2 linked regions of the Chroococcidiopsis sp. TS-821 genome follow. The protein of the gene in region 2 binds, or shares a complex with, the protein of the main gene of each other region. Links are inferred from orthologs where the notes say so. Each region holds a gene or a part of one and is shown on either strand. Other genes may lie near its edges.

Region 1 (5,106 bases), on a different replicon or contig from region 2:
AAGATTTCTGGTCTACCTATCTCTGTGACAATCTCTGTAACAGGTGTGGTACGGAAATCAAAGCTGACATTCCCACTTGTCTTAAAACTGACTCCCACCTCCCGTTGGAAGGCTAGTAACTTTGCTAAGGCTAACTTTGCATTTATTTGATGTACGCTAGGAACGCGAATGAGACGATTTCTGGGCAGAAACACATCTAGATAGGTGTCATTATTAAAGTCAGCAATGACAGCGTCGGAAACAAACTGATGAGCAGGTAATCTCCCAGTTATATCTCGAAAAGGAATTGTTGTTGAATCGTAGATCTTCTGCGGGTATCTAGATGGACTTTGAATGACGATATCCTGCTTACCATCGCCAGACACATCTGCAAGTTGGGCAAAGTCAGAGGCTTGGTTTGTTTGCAAGCCAACTTGTGCATTGGCATTTTGAAAAGCATTTGTCATTCTTCTAAACAAGGTACTAGGAGCTTTTCCGTCAGGTCGGATGTCATTTAACTGAAGAACATCCAAAAGTCCATCTTTGTTCCAGTCTAGCCATAGCGGGGCTCGACCTCTTCCTAATGGGAAATTTAAACCCCACTTAGTTGCTTGCTCCTGTAGCTTTCCTTGATGATTGACAAGGAAAAAATTGTTTTCTTGACCGTAGCCAGCTTGCGCTCCTGTGACGACAAATAAGTCAGGATCGCCGTCATTATCAAAATCACCCCAGGCTGAACCGTGAGAATCGCCTGTTACACCGCTTTTGGGCCAAACTTGCGAAATAATATCTTTAAATTTACCGCCACCCATGTTGAGATAAAGACGAGGAAATTTTGCTCCTTTGGGACGATCTGAGCTTCTGTAGCCGTGCGGTGTAATCCATAGATCGGGCTTACCGTCGCTGTTGTAATCTAACCAAGCAACACCATGAGTTTCGTCTTGGGATGACACTATTCCAGCATTTGCGGTGGCTTCTTGGAACTTAATTGTGGAAGCTTGACTAGTAAAACTTAAACTAACTTTAGTCGTAAAACTAAAAACGAGTGTCGCTATGCCAAAACATAATAGTATTTTTAGCCGTTTATGAAGTCGCACATGCACCCCCTTCTGCTGAACTTGACAGCAGCTCTATGTGGTGATAGAAATGAGAGAGTACTTGGTGCAGAGAATGATTTCTCTGAGCAAGAGTTCGGTTTGGGGATCATCTATCAAACTAGATGACCATATGCATCGTTGCTATAGAATGAACAGCAGGTTATAGATAGCGAAGTTAAAAGCTGTTGGCAAGGGTGAAGAATTGTTAGGTTGTTAGTAGCTAAAGAGAGCAAAATCTAAAATCAGAGGTAAAATAGACAGATGTATAGCTACACCATATAGATTTACCTCAAAAGAAGTAAGTTAGAATTTGCGCTTTTTTATAACTTTAAAAAGCGTGAAATGGAAAATATATTGATAGAAGTATGACTAAAATTGGGTCTGATGCAGATCTAACTAGCTAGATAGATTAGTAGTAACATCTCCTTTCCATTATGTTAATTTAGATAGGCTGGTAAGTTAATACAGTAAAGTTACGCTCAGTTCAGTAATTTTGCCTTAGTTTTATTCAATAAAACAAGGAAATCTGTACCCTGAGTGAAGGTATAAGAGTATAAGTGCTATGCGTGAACTTCATCGCTAATCACTGTTTAATGAGCGATATACAAGGTCATAAAGCCTAGGTATTTCAGACTAATAATATATCAGTCAAAATCCCTTGGTTAACTTGTAAAAGTATGTATAAGAGATAGAAATATAAATTCTACCTATATATTCCTTTTAAACTACTTTCAAAGGTAAGAGCAACAACCTAAATATAACTTTACAAAAACTTTATTATAGATAGATTGAGCAGCTTTCTTTACATTGAAAGTAAATTATTTGTATCTATCAAAAGACAGAAATAACTAATATTTAGTACAGAATTATCGATCGCAAACGCAAGGAAAACATTGCTTCAGGTTGTGAAATTTTCTAAAAAATCGAGTTGAATGCCTACCGCAGATACGTCTACTTGACGACCATGAGTGTTATGGTGGCTAAAGCGGATATTAATATAACTCGATGGTAGATATGGCAAGCGTTCTGCCCATTCAATTGCTGTAATACCTAACTCTACATCGATACCTTCCCAGTAAGCTTCTGGGTATAATGCAGCAACTGACTCTGGTTCTAAACGATATAGATCTAAGTGATAAAGTGGCAAGCGCCCTTCTCTATACTCATTGATTAAAGTAAATGTAGGGCTAACAATTTGCTCCTTAATTCCTAGCCCGCTACCAATTCCTTGAACTAATGTAGTTTTACCACTTCCTAAATCCCCTTGTAATAACAACACACTACCTGCATTCAAAGTTTGCCCTAAAAATTTACCTAAGCGCAGCGTTGCTTGTGGATCTACAAGCAAAGTACGAATTTGTCTTTTATTCATAATCTAAATCTGAGTCTTGAGCTAACAGTTTGAAATCATAATTTATTGATCTGCCTCTGCAAGTTAACTTCCTAAAATAAAGCTATTATTCTTTGAGTTAACTGTAAAAAACTCATTTTAAATATTACTGAATATAGTGTAACTGATTTAATATGATTTTTATGAAATTGAGAGGGCAAACCTTTTAAAAATAATTAATTCGTCTTTAGTAAGTGTACTTAAATCTGTTAAATAGAAAAGTAATTTTTAAGTTATAATTTTTAACAATCGCTCACTTTAAATGAACTATAATTCTCAACGTTTGCAAAAGTTGAATGGCATTCTTAAAAGTAAATTGCGATGAATAACTTAGAAATATTAAGCTGCAGCTATCCTCTAATTTCTTACTAACTATGAAGGAGCGTAGTAGCCGAGCCATTGTGCGTACGAAGTTTTCGTTATAAAATTTTCTATGACTAGGAAGCTAGAACAAAAATAATAATTTTTCATCAAACAAATCAAAAATCGCTATTACAATTTGAGAAATATAAAATGGATTTTTTATTCAGCGCATGTCATATTATACTGAGATTACCAGCAATTTGAACTGCATAGATACATGCAAAGTAATTGTAGAAATTTTTAAAAGAATAAAATTACACTTACTTTGGCAAGAAGCGCGACTGTATTAGTTTGTCCAAGACATCCTAGAAAATAATCTTACTTATGTGCGAGCGCGACCATACCAGCGTAAGAGCACTTGTGCTAATGCCCGAGGATTATGCCGCACTAGTCCAGTTTCTTCATCTTCATCGATCACGTTGGCTAAAATAATCCGTCGTCCTAAGCGAGCAACAACTTCGCGATCTAGAAATACAGGATGCGAATTTTCTTGTGCATAGCGCCTCAGGCTTTTTTCTGAGGGAGTTCGTCGATGAACCAGGACAGCACTAAATAATTTTTGTCCGCACGCAGCGTCGATCGCGCGAATATGATCCGAGACAGTATAACCTTGGGTTTCACCTGGTTGTGTCATGACGTTACAAACGTAGATACAAGGAATTGGCGGGGTTTTACCTCCTTTACAGCGGGCGGCGATCGCGTTGGCAATTTCTGGTACTAGTAAATTCGGAATAACGCTTGTATAGAGACTTCCAGGACCAATGATAATGTAGTCAGCTTCATGAATCGCTTGTAGTGCTTTGGGTAGTGCGGGAGGTTCGGCGGGAGTACAGCCGATTTTGAGGATACAGCCGCCTGCTTTGGTAATATTAGATTCACCTTCAATACGACGACCATCAGCTAATTCTGCCCACAAGCGCACATCACTGAGCGTTGCGGGAAAAACTTGTCCGCGAATTGCGAGAACTTGCGAACTTGCGGCGATCGCCCGTTCTAAATCACCAGTAATTTCACTCATTGCGGTGAGGAATAAATTCCCAAAACTATGCCCAACTAAACCATCACCAGCTCGGAAGCGGTACTGAAAAAGCTCAGTCAATAATTTTTCCTCGGAGGCGAGGGCGGCTAAACAGTTGCGAATATCGCCTGGGGGAAGAACCCCTATTTCGCGCCGCAGCCGTCCTGAAGACCCGCCATCGTCTGCTACAGTGACAATGGCAGTGATGTTCGCGCTATACGCCTTGAGTCCGCGCAGCAACGTTGATAAACCTGTCCCACCGCCAATGGCGACAATTTTAGGTCCGCGATGCAAGCGGCGGTGTGTTAAGAGTACATCGATCAGTTCTTCATCGCCACCTTCTGGTCGTAATACCTCAGTAATTGAGCCGACGGTGCGGGTTTGTCCCCAGAAGATCAACAATGCGCCCAGAAGCAATACCAAAGGACCGCTAATATAATTAGGAACAAAATTCGCGATCGTGCCGACAATGTCCTGGATTAATTGCAATGCATGAAAAATTGGCGTTAATTTGACCCAGATTGCCAAACCTAAGCCAACTAACACCACTCCGCCAGCGCTTAACAGTAACCAGCGTTTGACAAATATCCCAGGAGCTAACCATTTGAACCACTGTCCAACTCGATGGGGAGCGCGATGGAGCGATTCCTGCTTGATACTTCGTAAGGATTTTTTAAAAGGAGCAAATCGCATATGCAACTTTTTAGCAGGGAGATACCAAAATGTATACCAAACCCTTGTTACTTTAGTAGGTGATCTAACTGTGTCTAGTAGCTTGACTAAGTGAATTTATAGCCTTAATTCCGATTGGAGATTGCATAATTTTATGTATTTTCATGTAATATCGCTGAAATTCAACGTATTTGACTAGAACTTTACGATCAAAGTTGCATCTACTTTTACACAAGTTGGGTACGAGGTGTTAGTGACAACTTGGCGATTGAGAAATCAATATGGAAAAGCGAATTTTGGGAATCGATCCTGGTCTAGCGATTTTGGGATTCGGTACAATTAGGGCAACGCAGCGGGATTTCAATTCTGCTGGGGCGATCGCTTCCCAAGCTGCTAACGCAGAAGTTATTACCAAACCAGAATTAACATTACTTGATTTTGGTGTGATTCAAACTTCAGCCGATATCGAGATGGGGAAAAGACTGTGCACGATTTACGAAGACTTAAATGTCTTGCTCGAACAGTCGCAACCTAACCTAGTTGCAATTGAAAAGCTCTTTTTCTATAAGATGGGCAATACGATTTCT
Region 2 (4,948 bases):
TCGTCGCGGTCAAGATTCTGCTGATGCGATCGCGCGTCGTCTGCAACGCGCTCAAGAGGAAATTAGTGCCGCGCATGAATTTGACGTTCAAATCGTCAATGACGATCTTGACAAAGCTGTAGATGCGATCGCCTCTACAGTATTTAGCTTTTGTGGTAACTCCAGTTGTTAGACAATCCAAATTCTGCAGCGTGCGCGACGCAATAAAAAACAAAAAGGCACAAAGTCCCCCAAAATTTTCCTTTGCGCCTTTATCAGTCTTTAATGAATGAGCAGAATGCAGTGTTACTTGAAAATGTTTTGAATTAACTCGATATTAGCAAGGATGAAGTAGGCAACAACAGCACCACCAACACCACCAATTAAGAAGCCACTCGCAAAAGTGTTCCAACCTTCAGTAGTGTCAAAAGTATCAGGAGGATTTGGCACAGTCACCGTAGCTACTGGTTTTGGTGGATCGGTTGCGGCATACAGCGATACCGCTAGAGTTGAAATGACAACCATACCTAAAGTTGCCAGCAATCCAGCAATATTCGCGACGTCAGTATCGCGTAATGGACCCAACTTAGCAAAAGGACCAAGCAGCCAATAGCCATGCGCCATTCCTACTTCTAGCCCGCGTCGTAACGGAGTGATCCCTGGGCGATATGCTGGCAGGTTATTGATAAACCACTTAACTAAAGAAGAGTTATTAATTGGCGTTTCCAGATTACCAATTTGAGGATCTCGTCTGGAAGGATAAACAACTTCCTGATTTCGCGGATCGCTAGGACGATTTTTAGATGCATCTATTGCTTGCGCCATATTTATGTCAGATCTCAATAAGGTAGTGGCACTATTTTATGGGAATAAACGACCTTAGTTTTCATACTTTGGTCTTAAATTTAGAAAAATTAATTAAGCAATGATGAGTCAAAAAAATGACAAAGACTCGCTCGAAACGAGCAAGCGCTATACCATTTTCATGTAAAGATATAGCGCCTTGGCAACTGAAAAGTGAATTCTTTAAAAAGCAACTCAGAATCTACAGGCAATAGATAGAGTTTTAGACTTTAAAAAGTAGTGTTCGTCTCGTAAGTCTTGTAAAAACTTTTTTGAAGAGACAAACACTTTGATATTAGCCATACTAATTTATGGCAGCGGGTGGAAAAGAAGATCGGGATACAGATAATTAAAGACAATTAACAGAACCGCAGTAAAACTTAGCCAGGCAAAAAGTAATACTGGTCCTAAAGAAAGATAGCGTAGCAAATAATTTTGGTTGTCGCCTTTCTTTTGCATGAACTCAGTCTCCAAAAACAAATTAATTCAAATCAAACTAGCGTGGAGAAACTGGAATTTCGTCATCTTTAGCAACTAATTCCCCAGAAAGCAATTCTTTAACAGCTGCGAGTGGCCAAGTGAAGCCAGATAGCATGAGTGGCAGCGCTGTTGGTACGTCAATAATGACTTCTCGCAGTTCTGTATTGTCGCGCTTCTTAATTTCTTGGAGATAGGCACGTCCTACCCAGCCAATCCAACCAGCAATATAGAGAAAAAGAATGCTAGGAATCAGGAAGTCACCCGCATGATTGAGACGACCATCTACAATTAAGTGAGGTAAACCCTCTGGACCGCATAATTCTTGCGCATAACGCTCAAAGCGCTTTTGACCTGAATTAGGATCGGCAGTCGTATTTCGGGCAGAAGCAGCTCTTTGAATAAATTCTGGAGATTCACTACAAGGCACAAGCCCTGCACCAACGGCTAACGCCTGCGGCGCAAAACTAAACCATAAACTGATGACAAGGACTAGAGCAAACAATCGTCGCATGGAATTGTTTCCCTTTATTACAAAACCTAAATTTTGTTGTACGATAAACAGCTTGAACAAGCGTTCGCAAGCTCATATGGAAGCAATCATACTCTTGCGTGTGAACCTAGTAAAGTTTGCGGTGAATAAAGTTTAAGCTACTTAATATAGTCGGATAAATTCGCTTGTCACTATTTAGATATTGATTCGTACTTAAAATGCCCGTTTCAGAATTATGTCAACTGTTTTAGCGATAGAAACTAGCTGCGACGAAACAGCAGTTGCGATTGTTAAAAATCGTCAAGTTTATAGTAGTATTATTAACTCACAAATTGCGATTCACCGCCAATATGGTGGAGTTGTTCCAGAAGTCGCTTCGCGCCAGCATTTAGAGATTATTAATCATGGAATTGAGCTGGCTTTGACGCAGGCAAATCTCGCGTGGCAAGACATCGATGGCATTGCTGCGACTTGTGCACCAGGGCTTGTCGGAGCTTTATTAGTAGGAGTCACTGCCGCAAAAACGCTAGCGATCGTGCAGCAAAAACCATTTATCGGCGTGCATCACCTCGAAGGTCACATTTACGCAAATTATTTGAGCGAACCGAGTTTAGAGCCGCCATTTTTGAGTTTGCTCGTTTCTGGCGGTCATACGAGCTTAATTTATGTCAAAGATTGTGGCGCGTACGAGACTTTAGGCGAAACCCGCGATGATGCAGCAGGAGAAGCTTTTGATAAAGTAGCGCGATTACTCAAACTCGGTTATCCTGGCGGTCCAGTCATAGATAAACTAGCGCAATCAGGCAACGCGCAAGCTTTTGCTTTACCGGAAGGCAACGTTTCGCAACCAAATGGCGGGTATCATCCGTATGATTCCAGCTTTAGTGGGTTAAAAACTGCTGTTTTGCGGCTAGTACAGCAACTCGAAAAAGAAACACAACTACCAGTCGAAGACGTCGCCGCCAGTTTTCAAGCGAGTGTTGCGCGATCGCTCACCAAACGCGCGATCGCCTGTGCGCGAGATTACGGTCTGAACACCATAGCTGTTGGTGGTGGCGTTGCGGCAAATAGCGGTTTAAGACATCATCTAACAACTGCGGCGAGGGAGCACAACTTGCGCGTTTTATTTCCTCCACTCAAATTTTGCACCGATAATGCAGCGATGATTGGTTGCGCAGCGGCAGATCACCTCGACCGCGGTCACACTTCCCCGCTCGCGCTTGGCGTTCAATCTCGCTTAGCGCTGACTGATGTGATGCAGTTATATCAACAGAGAAACTAAGAGCGGGTCGCTAGTGACTTGTGGGATAGGAGAGAAATAACCCACTTCCTTGCCTACTCTCTGCGTTCCTTAACTGTAGCTGTGCTGCGCTAAAAGCAGGCGAATTTGATTAGCAACAGTTTGCGGGTGTTCGATCATTGCTAAATGTCCGCAATGAGGAATTTCTAGGACATTATTGCCACAAGCTTCAAATAGCGGATGAAAGCTTGCTAAATGCCGGACATACTTAGGTTCCATTATTTGATCTTTGTCGCCCGTAATAAAATACACGGGTTGCTGAAGTTGAGAGACAATTTTTGGCAAAAGATTTATTTCCGTTTCAGTTGTCGAATCCAAAAGAGTTCCCAAGGCAGCTTCCGGATGGGCAACAACAAAATCAATCAGCCGCTGACGCCCCCAAGCAGGTGCGATCGCCTGCGCCACGTTAGCGCGTGTAAAGAGTAAATCTAGCAGTGGTAAATAGCACAACCAACGCGGACGATATTTAATTAATCTTGAGCCCCAGCTACGAAACTGCTCAAAAGCCTCTTTGAGATAAATACCGCCGCCCGCATTAATACAGATAACTCCCTTAACGCGGTCAGGCATTTGCTCGGCTGCCCACAACGCAATACTACCACCCAACGAATGACCAATGAGCCAAGTACTTGTAATATTGAGTTTTTCTAAGAGAATCATTAAATCTTGCGCATAAGCAGCAGCAGTGTAGCGCGATGCAGAATGTTGTTGAACCGCCGCAGCGCCTACCGAAGCAGGAACCAAACTCGAAACATTCTTTGAGGATGGCAACTCGCGGTTTCCTTGACTCAATTGAGACTGACCAAAACCACGCAGATCGTAGGCAAGACACTGGAAGTCTGGAGACAACTGTTTGATAATAGGCTGCCAGTATCCACGGCTTAATAGCCAACCGTGGATAAAGACTAAAGCATGAGCACCTGCAGTGGGAGTCGTTAGCTCGTAGGCGTGGGGGACTCCTAGAATTTCAATGGTTGCCATGCTTATATCCTATCCTGAACGTTCCTCACTCAACTTGAGATTTCGATAAAAAAGAGTTGTCGATTTGATATAGCTTTCCTAATTTTTCACAAACTTAGCGATGAAAGGATGTTGCGCGCGAAACCTCTCCTAAACTGAATTCAGCTTTTTAGTGAAAAATGCTACATTTGGGAATAGCTAGTTTGTGACACAATACATGGATTCTGCTGAACTCGCTTAGGCACACTTGTATTCACCAGTAATCGCGCTGAATGAATGAATTTGAGAGTACCACACAAGTGAGTTAACACAATAAATCGTAAAGTGTCAGACTAGTTTATGCACTCGTAATCATAATTTATCTACCCGAACCACGCTGGCATGGGTTTTTGGAAAAGCTGGTTTAGCGGTTCTGAGTTAACCGCAGGCACCAAAACGACCGTAAATGAGGAGTACGCAATTGAAATGGCAAATGGCTCCTCTTCAAGTAGCGATCGCCTAGAAAAATCAGGCGAAGGCGATCGCATAGTTTTTAGTAGCGAACGTGAAATTGACTTGTACGAACTAGAAGAACTATGTGACGCGGTAGGTTGGTCGCGTCGTCCGTTGCGCAAGGTAAAAAAAGCCATACAGCATAGTTTCTTGGTTGCGTCAATGTGGGAAGTTCGCGGAACTCAACGAAGACTCATCGGTTTTGCGCGGGCGACTTCAGACCATGCCTTTAATGCAACGATATGGGACGTTGTTGTACACCCTTCCTTTCAAGGTAAAGGTTTGGGTAAGGCATTAATGAAATACATGATTAAAAAACTGAGAAGTGAAGACATCAGCAATATCACATTATTTGCCGACCCTCATGTTGTGGATTTTTACCGAGGTTTAGGTTTCATGTCCGA

What was found.
Region 1: the proteins of tsaD (region 2) and tsaE are in contact, whole or in part, in a crystal structure (PDB 6N9A), measured with the Thermotoga maritima proteins. The link is inferred for Chroococcidiopsis sp. TS-821 from one-to-one orthologs. Residues at the interface, in WP_004082750.1 of Thermotoga maritima: Cys10, Asp11, Arg49, His50, Leu82, Gly84, Gly135, Gly136, Glu154, Thr155, Leu156, Asp157, Asp158, Ser159, Glu162, Asp165, Lys166, Arg169, Leu170, Tyr175, Lys213, Thr214, Leu217, Tyr218, Gln221, Arg222, Asn324; in WP_004082108.1 of Thermotoga maritima: Leu37, Gly38, Lys46, Lys57, Val59, Lys60, Ser61, Thr63, Phe64, Thr65, Leu66, Met67, Val69, Pro71, Tyr82, Arg83, Leu84, Asp86, Asp88, Phe89, Asp93, Ile128, Asp130, Glu131, Arg134.

What each region holds. Positions count from the first base shown.
Region 1 is NZ_MVDI01000001.1:1,574,581-1,579,686, reverse strand. What follows is about bases 712-3,701. They hold tsaE (tRNA (adenosine(37)-N6)-threonylcarbamoyltransferase complex ATPase subunit type 1 TsaE), read right to left. Parts: upstream 2,449-3,701; coding sequence 1,975-2,448; downstream 712-1,974. Other genes in these bases: yvcK (gluconeogenesis factor YvcK family protein), read right to left, coding at 3,152-3,701; B1A85_RS07155 (CRTAC1 family protein), read right to left, coding at 712-1,076. Outside these bases: more of B1A85_RS07155, read right to left, coding at 1-711; more of yvcK, read right to left, coding at 3,702-4,540; crossover junction endodeoxyribonuclease RuvC, read left to right, coding at 4,801-5,106. UniProt on the Escherichia coli protein: Required for the formation of a threonylcarbamoyl group on adenosine at position 37 (t(6)A37) in tRNAs that read codons beginning with adenine.
Region 2 is NZ_MVDI01000002.1:563,288-568,235, forward strand. The notes cover bases 1,219-4,050. They hold tsaD (tRNA (adenosine(37)-N6)-threonylcarbamoyltransferase complex transferase subunit TsaD), read left to right. Parts: upstream 1,219-2,027; coding sequence 2,028-3,074; downstream 3,075-4,050. Other genes in these bases: B1A85_RS10190 (Photosystem I reaction center subunit IX), read right to left, coding at 1,219-1,281; B1A85_RS10195 (Photosystem I reaction center subunit III), read right to left, coding at 1,319-1,813; B1A85_RS10205 (alpha/beta fold hydrolase), read right to left, coding at 3,144-4,050. In the rest of the region: gmk (guanylate kinase), read left to right, coding at 1-172; B1A85_RS10185 (photosystem I reaction center subunit XI), read right to left, coding at 286-804; more of B1A85_RS10190, read right to left, coding at 1,132-1,218; more of B1A85_RS10205, read right to left, coding at 4,051-4,073; B1A85_RS10210 (GNAT family N-acetyltransferase), read left to right, coding at 4,434-4,948.